One region of the Pseudomonas medicaginis genome, then DNA from elsewhere that is predicted to be linked to it. Evidence: predicted binding sites of a transcription regulator. Region 1 holds the regulator's gene; each other region holds the start of a gene.
What was found. The regulator FliA, encoded in region 1, starts transcription of late flagellar genes. The targets are predictions, from matches to a motif close to CTAAAGTTTNNNNNNNNNNNGCCGNTAA.
Positions count from the first base shown of each region.

Region 2: the regulator FliA is predicted to act here: its motif matches at 2,272-2,299, upstream of ACMTA2_RS19200 (methyl-accepting chemotaxis protein).
Region 3: the regulator FliA is predicted to act here: its motif matches at 2,768-2,795, upstream of ACMTA2_RS03035 (methyl-accepting chemotaxis protein).
Region 4: the regulator FliA is predicted to act here: its motif matches at 2,165-2,192, upstream of ACMTA2_RS25505 (methyl-accepting chemotaxis protein).

Region 1 covers NZ_OZ221631.1:2,066,059-2,070,269, reverse strand. Annotated here, with positions in the region: gene ACMTA2_RS09130 (chemotaxis protein CheA) at 1-171, opposite strand, end outside; gene ACMTA2_RS09125 (protein phosphatase CheZ) at 200-985, opposite strand; gene ACMTA2_RS09120 (chemotaxis response regulator CheY) at 1,004-1,375, opposite strand; gene fliA (RNA polymerase sigma factor FliA) at 1,543-2,286, opposite strand; gene fleN (flagellar synthesis regulator FleN) at 2,283-3,113, opposite strand; gene flhF (flagellar biosynthesis GTPase FlhF) at 3,229-4,211, opposite strand, start outside.
Region 2 covers NZ_OZ221631.1:4,343,463-4,347,673, forward strand. Annotated here, with positions in the region: gene ACMTA2_RS19190 (sodium:solute symporter family protein) at 44-1,813, opposite strand; gene ACMTA2_RS19195 (DUF4212 domain-containing protein) at 1,825-2,091, opposite strand; gene ACMTA2_RS19200 (methyl-accepting chemotaxis protein) at 2,338-4,134, shown strand.
Region 3 covers NZ_OZ221631.1:686,626-690,836, forward strand. Annotated here, with positions in the region: gene ACMTA2_RS03025 (class 1 fructose-bisphosphatase) at 1-84, shown strand, start outside; gene ACMTA2_RS03030 (DUF924 family protein) at 88-684, shown strand; gene ACMTA2_RS03035 (methyl-accepting chemotaxis protein) at 798-2,690, opposite strand; gene ACMTA2_RS03040 (lipoprotein) at 2,975-3,229, shown strand; gene ACMTA2_RS03045 (lipocalin family protein) at 3,261-3,830, shown strand; gene ACMTA2_RS03050 (formimidoylglutamate deiminase) at 3,951-4,211, opposite strand, start outside.
Region 4 covers NZ_OZ221631.1:5,813,536-5,817,746, forward strand. Annotated here, with positions in the region: gene ACMTA2_RS25500 (PepSY domain-containing protein) at 65-370, shown strand; gene ACMTA2_RS25505 (methyl-accepting chemotaxis protein) at 451-2,076, opposite strand; gene ACMTA2_RS25510 (transporter) at 2,324-3,346, shown strand; gene ACMTA2_RS25515 (hypothetical protein) at 3,489-3,632, shown strand; gene ACMTA2_RS25520 (hypothetical protein) at 3,708-3,902, shown strand; gene ACMTA2_RS25525 (MFS transporter) at 4,005-4,211, shown strand, end outside.

The sequences.
Region 1 (4,211 bases):
GAAGCCGGCGCCTCCTTTTACAGTGTGGAAACCGCGAAAAATTGCATTGAGCAGGTCCGCATCATCAGGTCGGCTTTCCAGCTCGACCAGCTGTTCGGACAGTTGCTCTAGAATCTCGCCGGCCTCAACCAGGAAATCCTGAAGGATCTCTTCATCGGCGCCGAAGCTCATTAATGGCTGCTCCTAAAATAGGGCTAAATCAAAATCCAAGGCTGGACAGCAGATCGTCCACATCGTCCTGACCGGACATAACGTCTTCTCTTTTATCGGCATGAATTTGCGGACCTTCACCCTGCGAGAGATGTTTTTGTGGATCTTTTTCAGCAAGCATCGCTTCACGGTCGTGTTCGATGCCTGCAAAGCGGTCGACCTGGCTGGCCATCAGCACCAGTTTGAGCAGGTTGCTTTCCACTTCGGTGACCAGTTGGGTCACACGCTTGATCACCTGGCCGGTCAGGTCCTGATAGTCCTGGGCCAGCAGAATGTCGTTGAGGTTGCTTGCCACCGCGCGGTTCTCGGTGCTGCTGCGCGTCAGGAAACCGTCGACCCGACGGGCCAGTTCCCGGAACTCTTCAGCGCCGACTTCGCGACGCATGAACCGGCCCCAGTCGGTGCTCAAGGCCTGGGCTTCTTCGCTCAGGCCATTGACCAGCGGCGTTGCACTTTCCACCAGGTCCATGGTGCGGTTGGCGGCGGCCTCGGTCAGCTTGACCACATACCCCAGGCGCTCGGTGGCGTCGGTGATCTGCGAGACTTCCTCGGCCTGCGGCATGTGCGGGTCGATCTGGAAATTGACAATCGCGCTGTGCAGTTCACGCGTGAGCTTGCCCACTTCCTGATACAGACCGCGGTCACGGGTCTGGTTGAGCTCATGGATCATTTGAACCGCATCGCCAAAGCGACCTTTTTCAAGGCTGTCGACCAGTTCGCGGGCATGTTTTTTCAGGGTCGATTCGAAATCGCCCATTGAAGATTCGTTGTCCATAGCTCCCCCGTGGCGCCGTTAACCGATGCGTTCGAAGATTTTTTCGATCTTCTCTTTCAACGCCTGGGCCGTGAAGGGTTTGACCACATAGCCGTTTACACCAGCCTGGGCCGCTTCGATGATCTGCTCGCGCTTGGCTTCGGCAGTGACCATCAGCACCGGAAGATGCTTGAGTTTTTCGTCGGCACGCACTTGGCGCAGCAGGTCGATACCGGTCATGCCCGGCATGTTCCAGTCGGTGACCAGGAAATCGAAGTTGCCACTGTGCAACATCGGGAGCGCAGTGGTCCCGTCATCTGCTTCGGCCGTGTTGGTGAACCCAAGGTCACGCAACAGGTTTTTAATGATCCGCCGCATCGTTGAGAAGTCATCAACGATGAGGATTTTCATGTTCTTGTCCAATTCGACCTCCAAGCAGTCTTAAACGCGCCCAGCACCTGGACGCGCCATTTCAATCAATCCGGCACAACGCTCGACAACAGCCTGGAGCACAACGGACGGAGACTGGCGCAGTACCTGCCAGGCCAGCCTCGTTCGCAGTGTCCCCACACTGCCTGTCAGCGCGCTCGCCACTCCCCCAAACGCCCCCGCAAACGGGCCGCGCACTGGCTGTGTAACTGGCTGACCCGCGATTCGCTGACCCCCAGGACCTCACCGATTTCCTTGAGATTCAGCTCTTCGTCGTAGTACAGCGCCAAGACCAGTCGCTCACGCTCCGGCAAATTGGCAATCGCATCCGCCAGCGCGCTCTGGAAACGCTCATCTTCCAGGTCACGCGATGGCTCCATGTGAGCACTCGCGCCATCCTCATGCAGCCCTTCGTGTTCGCCGTCCTGAAGCAGGTCGTCGAAACTGAACAGGCGGCTGCCCAAGGTATCGTTCAAAATCCCGTAATAATCATCGAGACTCAACTGGAGTTCGGCCGCAACTTCGTGATCTTTAGCGTCACGTCCGGTTTTCGCTTCAATTGCCCGAATCGCGTCGCTGACCATGCGGGTATTGCGGTGCACCGAACGCGGGGCCCAATCGCCCTTGCGGACTTCATCGAGCATCGCCCCGCGAATGCGTATACCGGCATAGGTCTCGAAACTGGCACCCTTGCTGGCGTCGTATTTGTTCGACACTTCAAGCAGGCCGATCATGCCGGCCTGGATCAAGTCCTCGACCTGCACGCTGGCTGGCAATCGCGCCAGCAAGTGATAGGCGATACGCTTGACCAGTGGCGCGTAACGCTCGATCAATTCGTACTGGGCGTCCCGTGCCGATTTTTTGTAGAGGTGGTTGTAACCGCTGGCTGTCATAGCACGGGCCCTGCTGTTTGTTGCACAAGACGCTCGACGAAAAATTCCAGATGCCCGCGAGGGTTGGCCGGCAGCGGCCAGGTGTCGACCTTCTGGGCGATCGCCTTGAACGCCAGCGCGCATTTGGAACGTGGAAAGGCTTCATAAACGGCACGTTGCTTCTGGACGGCCTTGCGCACGCTTTCGTCGTACGGCACGGCGCCGACGTATTGTAGGGCGACGTCCAGGAAGCGATCGGTGACCTTGGTCAACTTGGCGAACAGGTTGCGTCCTTCCTGCGGGCTCTGGGCCATGTTGGCCAGGACGCGGAAGCGGTTCATGCCATAGTCGCGGTTAAGCAGTTTGATCAGGGCGTAGGCGTCGGTGATGGACGTTGGCTCATCGCAGACCACCAGCAGCACTTCCTGGGCGGCGCGCACGAAACTGACGACCGAGTCGCCGATGCCGGCCGCGGTGTCGATCACCAGCACATCGAGGTTGTCGCCGATGTCACTGAAAGCCTGGATCAGGCCCGCGTGCTGCGCCGGGGTCAGGTGAACCATGCTCTGGGTGCCCGAGGCCGCCGGCACGATGCGAATCCCGCCCGGCCCCTGCAACAACACGTCGCGCAGTTCGCAACGGCCTTCGATCACGTCCGCCAGGGTGCGCTTGGGGGTAAGCCCCAGCAACACGTCGACGTTCGCCAGGCCCAGGTCGGCGTCCAGCAGCATGACCCGTCGGCCAAGCTCTGCCAGAGCCAGGGACAAGTTCACTGACACGTTAGTCTTCCCGACGCCACCTTTGCCGCCGGTCACCGCGATCACCTGTACGGGATGCATGCTGCCCATGTTCGTTCTTTACCTTGTCTTCTTAGACGGAGGCCACATTACTGGCTGCGCGTTCGCATACGGAACAATGCAAGGCAGGCCATCGATGTAGGTACAAAAAATTTTCATGATTACCTCAGCCGACCTGCTTGGTCGGGCTGTGGTAGATATCAGCGAACATGTCAGCCATGGCTTCTTCGCTGGGTTCTTCCTGCATTTGCACACTCACGGCACGACTGACCAGTTGATGACGGCGCGGCAGATGCAAATCATCCGGGATCCGCGGCCCGTCGGTCAGGTAGGCCACCGGTAGTTCATGACCGATCGCCAGGCTCAACACCTCGCCCAGGCTTGCCGTTTCGTCCAGCTTAGTCAGGATGCAGCCGGCCAGCCCGCAGCGTTTGTAGCTGTGGTATGCGGCGGTTAGAACCTGTTTCTGGCTGGTGGTTGCCAACACGAGATAATTTTTTGACTTGATGCCGCGCCCGGCCAGGCTTTCGAGCTGCATGCGCAGGGCCGGATCGCTGGCTTGCAGGCCTGCGGTATCGATCAGCACGACGCGTTTGCGCAGCAGCGGCTCCAGCGCCTGGGCCAGGGATTGCCCCGGATCCACATGGGTCACCGACACATTGAGGATCCGGCCCAGGGTCTTGAGTTGTTCCTGGGCACCGATGCGGAAACTGTCCATGCTCACCAGGGCGATGCTCTGGGCGCCGTACTTGAGTACATAACGGGCGGCGAGCTTGGCCAGGGTGGTGGTCTTGCCCATGCCGGCAGGGCCGACCATGGCAATTACCCCGCCCTCTTCCAACGGCTCGACTTCCGGGGTCGCGATCATCCGCGCCAGGTGCGCCAACAACATGCGCCAGGCCTGGCGCGGCTCTTCGATGCCATTGATCAGCGCCAGCAGGTCCCGGGACAACGGACCGGACAGGCCGATGCGTTGCAGGCGACGCCACAGATTGGCCTGGGCCGGACGGCTGCCTTGCAGCTGGTTCCAGGCCAGGGAGCCGAGTTGGACTTCCATCAACTCGCGCAGGCTGTTGAGTTCAAAGCGCATCGAGTCCAGGGCGCGCGGGTCGAGCCCACGGGCTGGCGCGGCAGGCGCTGGCTCCGGAC
Region 2 (4,211 bases), 2.3 Mb from region 1:
CGCCCTTGATGTTTACCCTCTTCCAGTCTCAGCCTGCATACGATCAGTGGTCAATGGCAGCCCCGGCGCCTCTCGGTACGCGGATGTCTTCGACCAAGTGCTGGATGTGCTCGGGTGGCGGTGCGGTAAAGCGTGACACCACCACCGCGGCCAGGAAGTTGAAGAGCATCCCCAACGTGCCGATGCCTTCAGGGGAAACACCCAGCCACCAATGCTCGGCCGTGTTCATCGTCGGGTTGATGAATTTGAAGTAGACGATGTAGGTAAACGTGAACGTCAGCCCGACGATCATCCCGGCAATCGCACCTTCACGGTTCATGCGTTTGGAGAAGATCCCCAGAACAATGACCGGGAAGAAGGAAGACGCCGCCAATCCGAAGGCGAACGCAACCACCTGGGCGACGAATGCGGGTGGATAGATGCCGAACAACCCGGCAATCAATACCGCCACGCCGGCGGCGATTCGTGCAGCGAGCAATTCCTGCTTCTCGTTGATCCTGGGCATGATGTTGCTTTTGAGCAGGTCATGGGAAATCGAGGTGGAGATCACCAGCAACAACCCCGCCGCCGTCGAAAGCGCCGCCGCCAGGCCACCGGCAGCGATCAATGCGATCACCCACCCCGGCAGGCCGGCAATTTCAGGGTTGGCCAACACCATGATGTCGTTGTCGACATAGAGTTCGTTGGCCACTGGCGAGACCTGGTTTTTCAGCAACCGCTGCTCATGTGCCCCTCGCTCGCCGGTGAAGCTCGGCGCACCGACCAGGGCCGCCCCCGGACCATACTGGATAATGCCGTCGTTGTTCTTGTCCGCCCAGGCTATAAGGCCCGAGTTCTCCCAGGTCTTGAACCAGCCAGGGGCAGTGGCGTAACTGACGTTGGGAATAGAGGTGAGTAAATTGGTGCGAGCAAAGGCTGCCACGGCCGGTGCGGTGGTATAGAGAATAGCGATGAACAACAATGCGTAGCCGGCTGACTTGCGGGCATCGCGTACGGTCGGCGTGGTAAAGAAACGCACGATCACATGGGGCAGGCCCGCAGTACCCACCATCAGCGCCATGGTGATGAAAAACACATCCATGGTCGATTTGGTGCCATCGGTATAGGCGGTGAAGCCCAGCTCGGCACCCAGCCCGTTTAGCCGCTCGATCACGCTCTGTCCCGAACCGGCCACTTCGCTGATAAAGCCCAACTGCGGTATCGGATTACCGGTGATCATTATCGAGATATAGATTGCCGGCACCATGTAGGCAAAAATCATCACGCAATATTGCGCCACCTGAGTGTAGGTGATGCCTTTCATGCCACCGAGTACCGAGTAAAAGAACACGATGGCCATGCCGATCATGACACCCGTGTTGATATCGACTTCCAGATAACGGGAAAAGACGATGCCCACGCCACGCATCTGTCCCGCCACGTAAGTAAAGGAGATGAAAATCACGCAAATCACCGCCACCACCCGGGCGGTCTGGGAGTAATACCGCGCGCCGACGAACTCGGGCACGGTGAACTTGCCGAATTTGCGCAGGTAAGGCGCCAGGCACATCGCCAGGAGCACATAGCCCCCGGTCCAGCCCATCAGGTAGACCGAACCGTCATAACCGGCGAAAGCGATAATGCCCGCCATGGAAATGAACGACGCCGCCGACATCCAGTCAGCGCCAGTTGCCATCCCGTTCAATACCGGATGCACGCCCTTGCTCGCAACGTAGTACTCACTGGTTGAACCGGCTCTTGTCCAGATGGCTATCGCGATGTAAAGCGCAAAGGACGCTCCGACGAACAAATAGATCAGGGTTTGGGTATCCATGCTCGTCACCCTCAGTCTTCGTGGACATCATATTTGCGATCGAGCTGATTCATCTTCCAGACATAGAAGAAAATCTCGATGACAAAGACATAAATGGAGCCCTGCTGGGCAAACCAGAACCCCAGCGGGGTACCGAAGAAACTGACGGTGTTGAGTGAATCAACCAACAAAATGCCGAAGCCGAACGACACCAGGAACCAGATGGCCAGCAATATCAACATCCAGCGTAGGTTTTCCGTCCAGTAGGCACGCGCAGCTTGTTGCTTTTCAGTGGACATGGAGGTGCTCTCCCGTTTTGTTTTTATTGTTTTGCACTTCAAACCGTAGCAGCCGCTGGGCAAGGCGCTAGTACGACTTTCGTCTAATTCAATCCAATGGGTATTGACATCCCTGCCTCATCGCCCAGGAAAGGTTAAAAACCTCGAAATAGCAGACTGATATCAAATCGCCCCAATACGCTAAAGCTTTGCCGCTATCGGTCGAATGTATGCCATTGAGAGATTTTTTTGCCCAGGAGCAGCGGCATGCAGACGTTAAAGGCCTTGTACGAGTCTATCGAGGTGCAATTTTTCGATACCCTCACCAAAAAGCTGTCGAGCCTTTTCCTGTTGGTGCTGGTCAGCGGCTTGTTGTATTGGGTGGCCCTGAGCGCCCGCGCAGAGATCGTGCTGCTGTTGCGCACCGCGCAGTTGGACGGCGCATTGCTGGGGCAGATCGAAGGCCGGCTCGATAGCCTCACCCATGCCCTGCTCTTCGGCGCGATCCTGACGCTGGGCATGATCAGCTTCATGGTCTGGTATTTCCGCCACCTCATCGTGCGCCCCGTCACCGCCATGACCAAGGCCCTGGAAGAGATCGCAAACGGCGAAGGTGACCTGTCCAAGGACCTGCCGCTGGTCACTCACGACGAGATCCGCACGCTGGCCGGCACCTGCAACCGGTTCCTGGCCAAGCAGCGGGAGATCATCAGCAATGTCCAGGCGCTGACCGTGCACATCGCCGTCGAATCGGCCCGCTCGCTGAAGAACATCAGTGACTCCAGCGACAGCGCCACCCACCAGGCCCGCTTCGCCAAGGAGGTGATGGACCAGAGCAACACCGCCGTGGGCCGCATCGAAGAAGTCTCGCGCCAGACCCAGGGCATCTCCAGCACCACCGCGCAGAACCTGAGCATGGCCCGCGACTCCTACGCCGAGCTGCTGGAAGTGACCGGCAATATCAGTGAAATCTCCAGCAGCCTCGGTGAGTTTGCCACCCTGGTGAGCGCCCTGAACCAGCGCTCCTCGAGCATCAAGTCGATTGTCGGGTTGATCCAGCAGATCTCTGCCCAGACCAACCTGCTGGCCCTCAATGCCGCCATCGAAGCCGCCCGGGCCGGCGAAAGCGGTCGTGGCTTCGCGGTGGTGGCCGATGAGGTGCGTACCTTGGCCCAGAACGTCAGCCGGGCCACCGACGATATCTCGCGCAACATTGACGCCATGCTCGATGAAGTCAGCTCCACCCACGAACAGACCACCCAGATCAGCCACAGCGCCCGGGAAACCCAGAAAGTGGTGGAGCGCGCCTCCGGCCATTTCGAAAGCATGATCGGCGATTTCGAGTCCACCAACGGCAAGCTGGCGGACATCGCGACCCATATCCAGCAGTTCGCCGACAGCAACACCGGGATCAACGACCGGGTTACCCAGATTCACGCCGACAGCCAGTTGATCGACCAGCGCATGCAGCATTCGGCAACCGCCACCCGCGACTTGTCCGGCGTGGCCGAAAAGGTCCAGGCGCTGTTGGGTCGCTTCGTGCTCGGCCATGGCAAGCTGGACGCCGCCATCACTCGCGCCAGCGAGTGCCGCGACACGCTCCAGGTCCGCCTGGAGGCACTGCAACGCGAAGGCTTGAACCTGTTTGATCAGAATTACCAGCCAATCCCCGGCACCGACCCCAAGCAGTACATGACCAGCTACACCGAACGCTTTGCCCAGGTCTGCCAGGAAGAATGCGACAAACTCACCCGCGGCACGCCGGGTGGCAAGGTTTCGTTCATGGTCGACAGCAAGGGCTATTGCCCGGTGAACAACAGCTGGGTCTCCAAGCCACCGACCGGCGACCGGACCGTGGATTTGCCAGTGTGCCGCAACAAGCGCATCTTCAACGACCCGATCGGCCTGCGCGCGGCGGGCAACGTCCAGCGCTTCCTGCTGCAGACCTACCTGCGCGATACCGGGGAAATCATGACCGAGATCGACGTACCGTTCTTCTTCGACGGCCGCCATTGGGGCAACTTGCGGGTAGGATTCGATGCGGCGGTGTTGTTGGCGGAGTGAGGTTGGGTACAGCCATAGATCTTATGGCTGACCGGCCGTCTTCGCGAGCAAGCTCGCTCCCACAAGGGATCCAGGGC
Region 3 (4,211 bases), 1.4 Mb from region 1:
CCTGAAGGCCTGCACCAGCGCGTGGCCGTGTTCCTCGGTTCGAAGGAAGAAGTGGCCCGCGCCACGGCATACCACAAGGAGTAAATCATGGCCGAGCCCTGGCAGCCGTTGCTCGATTGGTGGTTTGGTTCAGCCCAGACGCCGGACGACATAGCGGCTGACAAGGGCAAGCTGTGGTTTGGCAAAGGCCATGATCGCCAGGCGCAAGAGCGCTTCGGCGATCGGGTCGAGCAGGCGCTGACCGGCGGATTGACCGACTGGGCGCAACGCCCGGAAGGTTGGCTGGCCCTGGTACTGCTACTGGATCAACTCCCGCGGATGATCTATCGCGACACCCCTAAAAGCTTTTCCGGCGACCTGCGTGCCCAAGCACTGGTCGCCCAAGGCCTGGCGGCGGGGTTCGACCGACAACTCAAGCCGATCCAGCGCGTATTCATCTACCTCGTACTCGAACACTGCGAAAACCTCGCGGTGCAGAACGAAGCCGTGTCACGGTTTATCGACCTGGTTCGAGAACAGCCTGAAGCGCGGCGGGCGGTGTTTGAAGACAACCTGGATTATGCCGAGCGGCACCAGAGGATCATTGCCCGGTTTGGACGGTTTCCCCACCGCAATGCGGTGTTGGGGCGCGAGTCCACGGCTGAGGAAATGGCATTCTTGAGCAGGCCTGGGTCCAGGTTCTGATTCTTTCGGTGTAGCTGACGCCGCTATCGCGAGCAAGCTCGCTCCCACATTTGACCCCGTTCGCAATCATTAATGTGGGAGCGAGCTTGCTCGCGATGGGGTCTGTCCAGGCGCTAGATCCGGAAACTGCCCACCAACTGCTTCAACCGCGCCGCCTGCTGCTCAAGGTCGGCACAGGCCCGCAGGGTCGCTTGCAGGTTTTCCACGCCTTCCTGGTTCAGGGTGTTGATCTCGGTGATGTCGACGTTGATCGACTCCACCACGGCGGTCTGTTCTTCAGTGGCGGTGGCCACGGATTGGTTCATGCCGTCGATTTCACCAATGCGCTGGGTCACGCTGCCCAGTCGTTCGCCGGCCTGGTTGGCGATGCTGACGCTGCCTTCGCTCTGGCGCTGACTGTCGGTCATGGTCAGTACCGCTTCCCGTGCGCCAACTTGCAGTTCTTCGATCATCTTCTGCACTTGCTGCGCCGAATCCTGGGTACGGTGGGCCAGGTTGCGCACTTCATCGGCCACCACCGCGAAGCCGCGTCCGGCCTCACCGGCACGGGCGGCTTCGATGGCGGCGTTGAGGGCGAGCAGGTTGGTTTGCTGGGAAATGCTGGTGATCACCTCGAGAATCTGGCCGATATTCACCGTGTTGCTGTTCAGGGTTTCGATGTTGCCGCACGAGTCGCTGATCTTGGCCGACAACTGCTGCATGGCTGCGATGGTTTTATCCACCACTTGCTGGCCGTCTTCGGCCAGGTTGCGGGCCTCGCTGGAGTGTTGCGAGGCGAGGGCAGCGTTCTGGGCGATTTCCTGGGCGGCGGCACCGAGCTGGTTGATGGCCGCGGCCACGCTGCTGGTGCGCGAAGCCTGCTGGTCGGAGTTGAACATCGATGAGTTGGACGCGCTGACCACACGCAAGGCGACTTCGTTGACCTGGCCGGTGGCCGAGGCCACTTCACGGATCGAGGTATGAATGCGTTCGACAAAGCGGTTGAACGAAGTCCCCAGTGCGCCGAATTCGTCGTGGCCGTGGATGACCAGGCGGCGGGTCAGGTCGCCTTCGCCTTCGGCGATGTCATGCATGGCGCGGCCCATGGTCAGCAGTGGTTGCATCAGTACGCGGATCAACATGCCGAGCAGGGCGATGATAAACACCACGGCGATGACCATGGCGATCAGCGCCGACGTACGGAACTCACTGAGCATCGCCAGCGCGGTGTCCGTGTCGAGCACCAGCGCCACGTACCAGTCGGCGCCCGGCAGGCCGTTGACGCGGGTGAAGGAGATGAATTGGGTCTTGCCGTCGAGGTCGACTTCCTTCACGCCCGGGCTGATCTGCGGTGCGCCGTTGGGGTAGGCCTCGGCCAGGGTCTTGAGCACGCGCTTGCTGTCGGGGTGGATCAGGATCTTACCGTCGGCGCTGACGATGAATGCGTGGCCGTGGCCGCCGAAGTTCAGCGAGTTGATGATGGCGCTGACGCTGGACAGGTCGATGTCCGCACCGGCTACGCCAATCATCTGGTTTTGGTGCTGTACCGGCGTGGCGACGGTGATCACCAGCTTGCCCGACGAGGCGGCGATGTAGGGTTCGGTGACGATGGTTTGCTGTGCGCTGTTGGCGGCCTTGTACCAGCCACGGGCGCGCGGGTCGTAGTCGGCGGCGCGATTGCCGGCCGGTACCGAAAACATCACGCCGTCGATGCCGCCGAAATAGCTGAGCTGGAAGTTGCCCGTGTAGGCCGGCAGGCCCACGGCGCGCTTGAGGCTGTCGGCACTGCTGCCGTCCACGGCGATCTGCTGGGCCAGCGATTGCAGCAATTGGATACGGCCGTCGACCCACGTCTGGATGTTACGGCTGGTCAGGCTGCCAAGTTCCTGCATGGAGGTCTCGGTGCTGGCGTGTAGGCTCTGGCGTTGACGATAGTCGTTGAACAGGATGAAACAGGCGAATGCAACGGCCACCACGAGGGCGGCAGCCAGCAGGATTTTATGGCTGAATTTCATGTTTCTGGTCATTAAGAACACTACTGCGGAGGGACGGGTCAGGAAGGGCTGTCAATTTGCCGTAGCCCAGGATTTTGCGCTGTTGTTTTTTATCGGCGCAAAAGCCCGGCCCATCAGGCGCCAAGGGCCTGATCCCGACGAAAGGTACGACGGCGTCACAAACCGGTTGATTCATCGATGAAACACCTCTGCACAGCCAATAAATACTGGGCGCGTCAGGGAACCAGATAGGGGTTTTCTCTTCTAAGGATCAGGTTGGCACCCTGCCACCTCCCTTCCGTTCCAGGAGTTACACCATGTCGCTGCGATCTATCGCCCTGCTGTTTATGTGCGTCGTGTTGACCGCATGCAGCAAGGTCAACCAGGAAAACTATTCGAAGCTGTCGGCTGGCATGCCCAAGTCCGAAGTCGAAACGTTGCTGGGGAAGCCGACTGACTGTTCGGGCGCGCTCGGCATGTCCAGCTGCACCTGGGGCGATCAGAAAAGCTTTATCAGCGTGCAGTACGCCGGTGACAAAGTGTTGATGTTTTCCGGCCAAGGCCTGAAGTAAACCGGGGCCAAGCGCCCACGGGAGAAAAATAATGATGCGGTTAGTGTTTGTGCTTTTGGCTGGCCTGGTTTTGGCTGGCTGTGCCACTTCTGGCGAAGATCCGTTGGCACCCAAGACGGTCAACAACGTCAATCTCAAGCGTTACCAAGGGACCTGGTATGAGTTGGCCCGCCTGCCCATGTATTTCCAGCGCAACTGCGCGCAATCGGAAGCTCACTACACCCTCAAGCCAGACGGCAACGTGGGTGTGCTCAATCGCTGCCTGACCTCGGACTGGCAGTGGGAAGAAGCCAGGGGCACCGCCACGCCGCAGGTGCCGGGCAAGACCGATAAGCTCTGGGTCGAATTCGACAACTGGTTTTCCCGGATCGTGCCGGGCGTGGCGAAAGGGCAGTACTGGGTGTTGTACGTCAGCGATGACTACAAGACCGCCATCGTCGGCGACCCGAGCCGTCGCTACATGTGGCTGCTGTCCCGTACACCGACCGTCAATAGCGTCGTGCGCGAGGAACTGCTGAGCACGGCGCGCCAGCAGGGCTACGACACCACACGGTTGATCTGGCGCGCGTCGGATCGGCAGATGGCCAAGACTTCGGATTAACTGCCTCCGAATAGCCAATGTGGGAGCGAGCTTGCTCGCGATAGCGGACTTTCAGTCAACAGGTATGTTGAAGGTAAAGACTCCATCGCGAGCAAGCTCGCTCCCGCAGGGCTGATCGTGTCAGCCCAGGAGTTCGCGAAGAACCTGGGTAAACGCCCGGGCACTTTGCTCTTCGTCGGCATGCCGGCCATCGCGCACCACCCATTTCCCGCCGACCATCACATCACGCACCTGGCGATCGCCACCGGCAAACAACCAGCGATTGAGGATCCCGTCACCCTGGGCCGTGGCCAAGTATGGATCGTTGCCATCGAGCACCAGCCAGTCGGCGCGCTTGCCGATGTCGAGGGCGCCGACCGGTTGTCCCAGGGCCTGGGCACC
Region 4 (4,211 bases), 3.4 Mb from region 1:
GTTGCCACAGATAATCTGAACCCACTTAAACGACTCACCCTTAACAACACCAAGGAAAGCACTCATGAAAACGTTGACTGCCCTGTTTACCGCTGCTGCCCTGACTCTCACCGCTGGCCTGGCCCAGGCAGATGTTCGCGTCGATCAGATTCCTCAACTGGTCAAGGAAGGCAAGATCAAGTCCCTTGAATCGATGAACGACGAAGCCCTGAAGTTGCACCCGGGCGCTACCATCACCGACACCGACCTGGATAACCACTTCAACGGTTATGAATATGAAGTCGAATTGAAAACCGCCGACGGCAAAGAGTTTGATGTTGATTTCGATGCCACGACCGGCAAAGTCCTGAGCAACAAGCAAGACACTTGATCCATCGGCAAAAAAAGAGCCGCGCAACCTTGGGGTTGCGCGGCTCTTTTGCGTTTATCGATACCTGTCGCGAACGACCGTCAGGCACTCAGCCGCGCCGTCACTTCATTCAACTGTCCCGACAAACCGTGCAAATCCCGACTGGCGGCTTCGGTGCGCTGCACATTGTCCAGGTTAGTGCTGGCAATGCAGGTGATTTCCGTCAGGTTGCGGGAAATGTCTTCGGCCACGGAAGTCTGCTCTTCGGCTGCCGTGGCGATCTGGCGGTTCATGTCGCGAATCGCTTCGACAGCCTGGGTGATGCGTTCGAGCATCACACCGGCCTGGGTCACTTGCTCCACACTTTCCTCGCTGCGTGACTGCCCACTCTCAATGGCGTGGGCCGCGTCCACCGCTCCCGTTTGTACAGTCTGGATAATCTGGTTGATCTCGATGATTGACGAGGCCGTACGCTGGGCCAGGCTGCGGACCTCATCGGCGACCACCGCGAAACCGCGCCCCGCCTCCCCGGCTCGCGCGGCTTCGATGGCAGCATTGAGGGCCAGCAGGTTCGTCTGTTCAGCGATGCCGCGGATCACCTCTAGCACCTTGCCGATGCGCCCGCTGTCGGTTTCCAACTGACGGATGACCGTGGCCGTGTTGGCGATCTCGCCGCGCATCCGGGTGATGGTGTGGATGGTCCCCTGCATGACCTTCTCGCCCTGTTGCGCCGATTGATCGGCGTCATCGGCCGCCTGCGCCGCATCGGCGGCATGACGGGCCACTTCCTGGGCCGTGGCGGACATTTCGTTCATCGCCGTCGCCACCTGGTCGGTGCGTTCGAATTGCTCGCTGGTGCCCTGGCTCATCAGGCTGGCGATGGCATTGAGCTCACCGCTGGCACTGTCCAGTTCCGTGGCACTGCGTTGCAGACGGGTAAAGGTTTCGGCAAGGAAATCGCGCAATGTGTTGGCCGCTACCGCCAGATTGCCCAGCTCGTCCTGACGGTTGCTCGTCACACGCTCGGCGAAACGCCCATGGCTGAGTCGGGTCACGTAGTCGATCAGGTTACGGATCGGTTGAACCAGGTTGCGATTGACCAGCCACAGGCTGAACAGCCCAATCAGCACACCCGACACCAGCATGATCACGGTGCCCAGCATAATCGTGCGATCGGCGCCGGCACTGATCAGCGTCGATTGCTCGGAGCCCAGCTTGCGCAGTTCCGCCACCAGCGCACTCATTTGTTCACTGGCCGCACGGTCCACGCCCTTGACCGCCGCATCACCCGCCGCCGAATCGCCACCGGAGGCGACAAATGCGTCACGGCCCTTTTGGTAGGCGGCGCCCAACTGACGATGTTCATCGCGCAGGGCCACGATACGGGTCTTGACTGATGCCGGCACACCTTCACGTTCGCTCAATTGGCCAAGGATGCCTTGGACCTCACGCTGACGTTCCTCGAACTGCTTCCAGTATTTATCCAGGTCCGCCTGCTGCTTGCCGCGCAGCAGGACGTTTTTCCATTCCTGCACCTGCACCTTGAACTGCAGGTTGGCCTCGTCGATCAATTGCGAGGCACGCAACGGTCCATCGATCAGGTTGCGATAGTTCTGGACACCGTTGGAAAGGAAATGAAAGGACGCCAGGGCGATCAGCAACATTGCCAGCAGGCTGCCACTCAACAGGGCGAGAATCTGGGCTCGAAGGGATTTTTGTAGAATCATGGGAGCAATCTCTAAGCAAGAGGAACAGGAACGATGTCCCGCCCCCCCATGTCCGCAACACACTGAATACGGGGGGGATATGTACACGGCATCGGCCTGCCCGGGGCATTCTTGAAACTTGGCGACTGCCGGTAGCGCCAGCTTGGCGGTGCGAATGGAACTGTCACAAAACCATCAAGAAAGCTTGCGAAGATGGCGTTCAAGTGAACCTGTAGCCGCGACAGGCACTTCCCGCCAGCGAGACTTCATGAACCACAGCCTTGATCAAAGCCACCGTGATCCGGACCTGTTCGGCCTGCTTTACGGGTTCCGTTTCCGCCCCGGCGAACGCGGGCAGGAGATCGATTCGGCCCAGGCCTTACGGAGCCTGCAACACGCGCAAGACTCGGATGAGTTCCTCTGGCTGCACCTGAACCTGGCCCACGCTGCGTGCGAGCGCTGGATGAAAGGTCACCTGGACCTGCCCCAGGAATTTTTCGAAGCCTTGCACGAAGGCTCGCGCTCGACCCGCATTGAGCATGTCGACTCGGCGTTGCTGGCCGTGGTGAACGATGTCGTGTTCAACCTCAGCAACATGGTGTCCTCGGATGTCTCCACATTGTGGGTTTGCGTGCACAGTCGATTGATCGTCAGCGCGCGCCTGCAACCCTTGCACTCGGTCGACAAGCTGCGCTCGTCGGTGAAGGCCGGCGAGTGCTTTCGCTCGCCAGTGGAGTTACTCGTGCACTTGCTGCGTGACCAGGGCGAAGTGCTGACCCAGATCGTGCGCAAGACCAGCCTGAGCGTCGACCAGGTCGAAGATCAGTTGCTGTCCTCGCAGCTGTCCACCAACCGCGCCGAGCTGGGCAGCAACCGCCGGGTGCTGGTGCGCTTGCAGCGCTTGCTGGCCCTGGAGCCGGGTTCATTGCTACGTCTGCTCAACCGCCCGCCGCAATGGTTGCAGAAAGAAGACGTCAAGGAGCTGCGCAAATCCACCGAGGAGTTCGCCCTGATCATCAACGACCTCACCGCGTTGAGTGAACGGATCAAGCTGCTCCAGGAAGAAATCGCCGCCAACCTCAACGAACAAAGCAACCGCACCCTGTTCACCCTGACGGTGGTCACGGTATTGGCATTGCCCATCAACATCATTGCCGGCTTCTTTGGCATGAACGTCGGTGGCGTGCCGCTTGCCAGCGATCCCGAAGGCTTCTGGATCCTGGTGGCACTGGTGGCAACCTTCACGCTGATTGCCGGCCGCTGGGCATTTCGCAAGCGACGTGACTATTGAACATGACGTGTCTAGACAATCCCTTTTGTCGGCCCGACGGGATTTAAAAGTCTTTTTGTCATTTCTCCTGGGGTATCCTGCCCGGGCTTTGTAAAAGCGCGGATCTACCAGATCTATCCACAGACTTTGCGAGGAGCGCGATATGCACGAGATCCCTAATCTCCCCTTCCCAAGCCTGCACGACACTGAGCAGACGACCACGCTACAAGCCGGGGGGCAACCTGATGTCCAGCAACCCGAGCCCAAGGAAGCCGCTGAACGCCGCCAGGCCGACAGCGAAGACTGATTGACCCGCACCACCAGACCGTGTGGAAAGCGCTAAGATGCGCTTTCCACACTGCCTGAATCCGAGTGCCCACCCATGAGCGATGACACCCCTCCCTTCAGCGAAGCCCAGGCCAGCGTCCTGATCGGCACCGCCGAAAAAATGGTCGATATCTGGACCCGCCTTCCCGCCGAGAAACAAGCGGCCCTGCTGGCTCGCTTCGGCAGCGAAGAAAACGCCATCGCCGCGCTGGTAACCACGCGCCTGGTCAGTGGACAGCACGACAGCTGAGCCACCATTGGGCAAATAGTTTTACTTTTCCCCGCCCGAACGCCACGGTCGCCGTTATCATAAGCAGCCTATCTATCCTGCTGCTCCGCGGACCTTTTTCCCATGTCAGATTCCCAGCGCCCCCTGGCGGTCACGCTGCAAGTCGTTTCCATCGTCCTGTTCACATTCATTGGTTACCTGAATGTCGGTATCCCCCTCGCCGTGCTGCCCGGGTATGTCCACGGCGAACTGGGTTTCGGCGCGGTCATTGCCGGGCTGGTGATCAGCGTCCAGTACCTCGCCACCCTGCTCAGCCGTCCTTACGCGGGC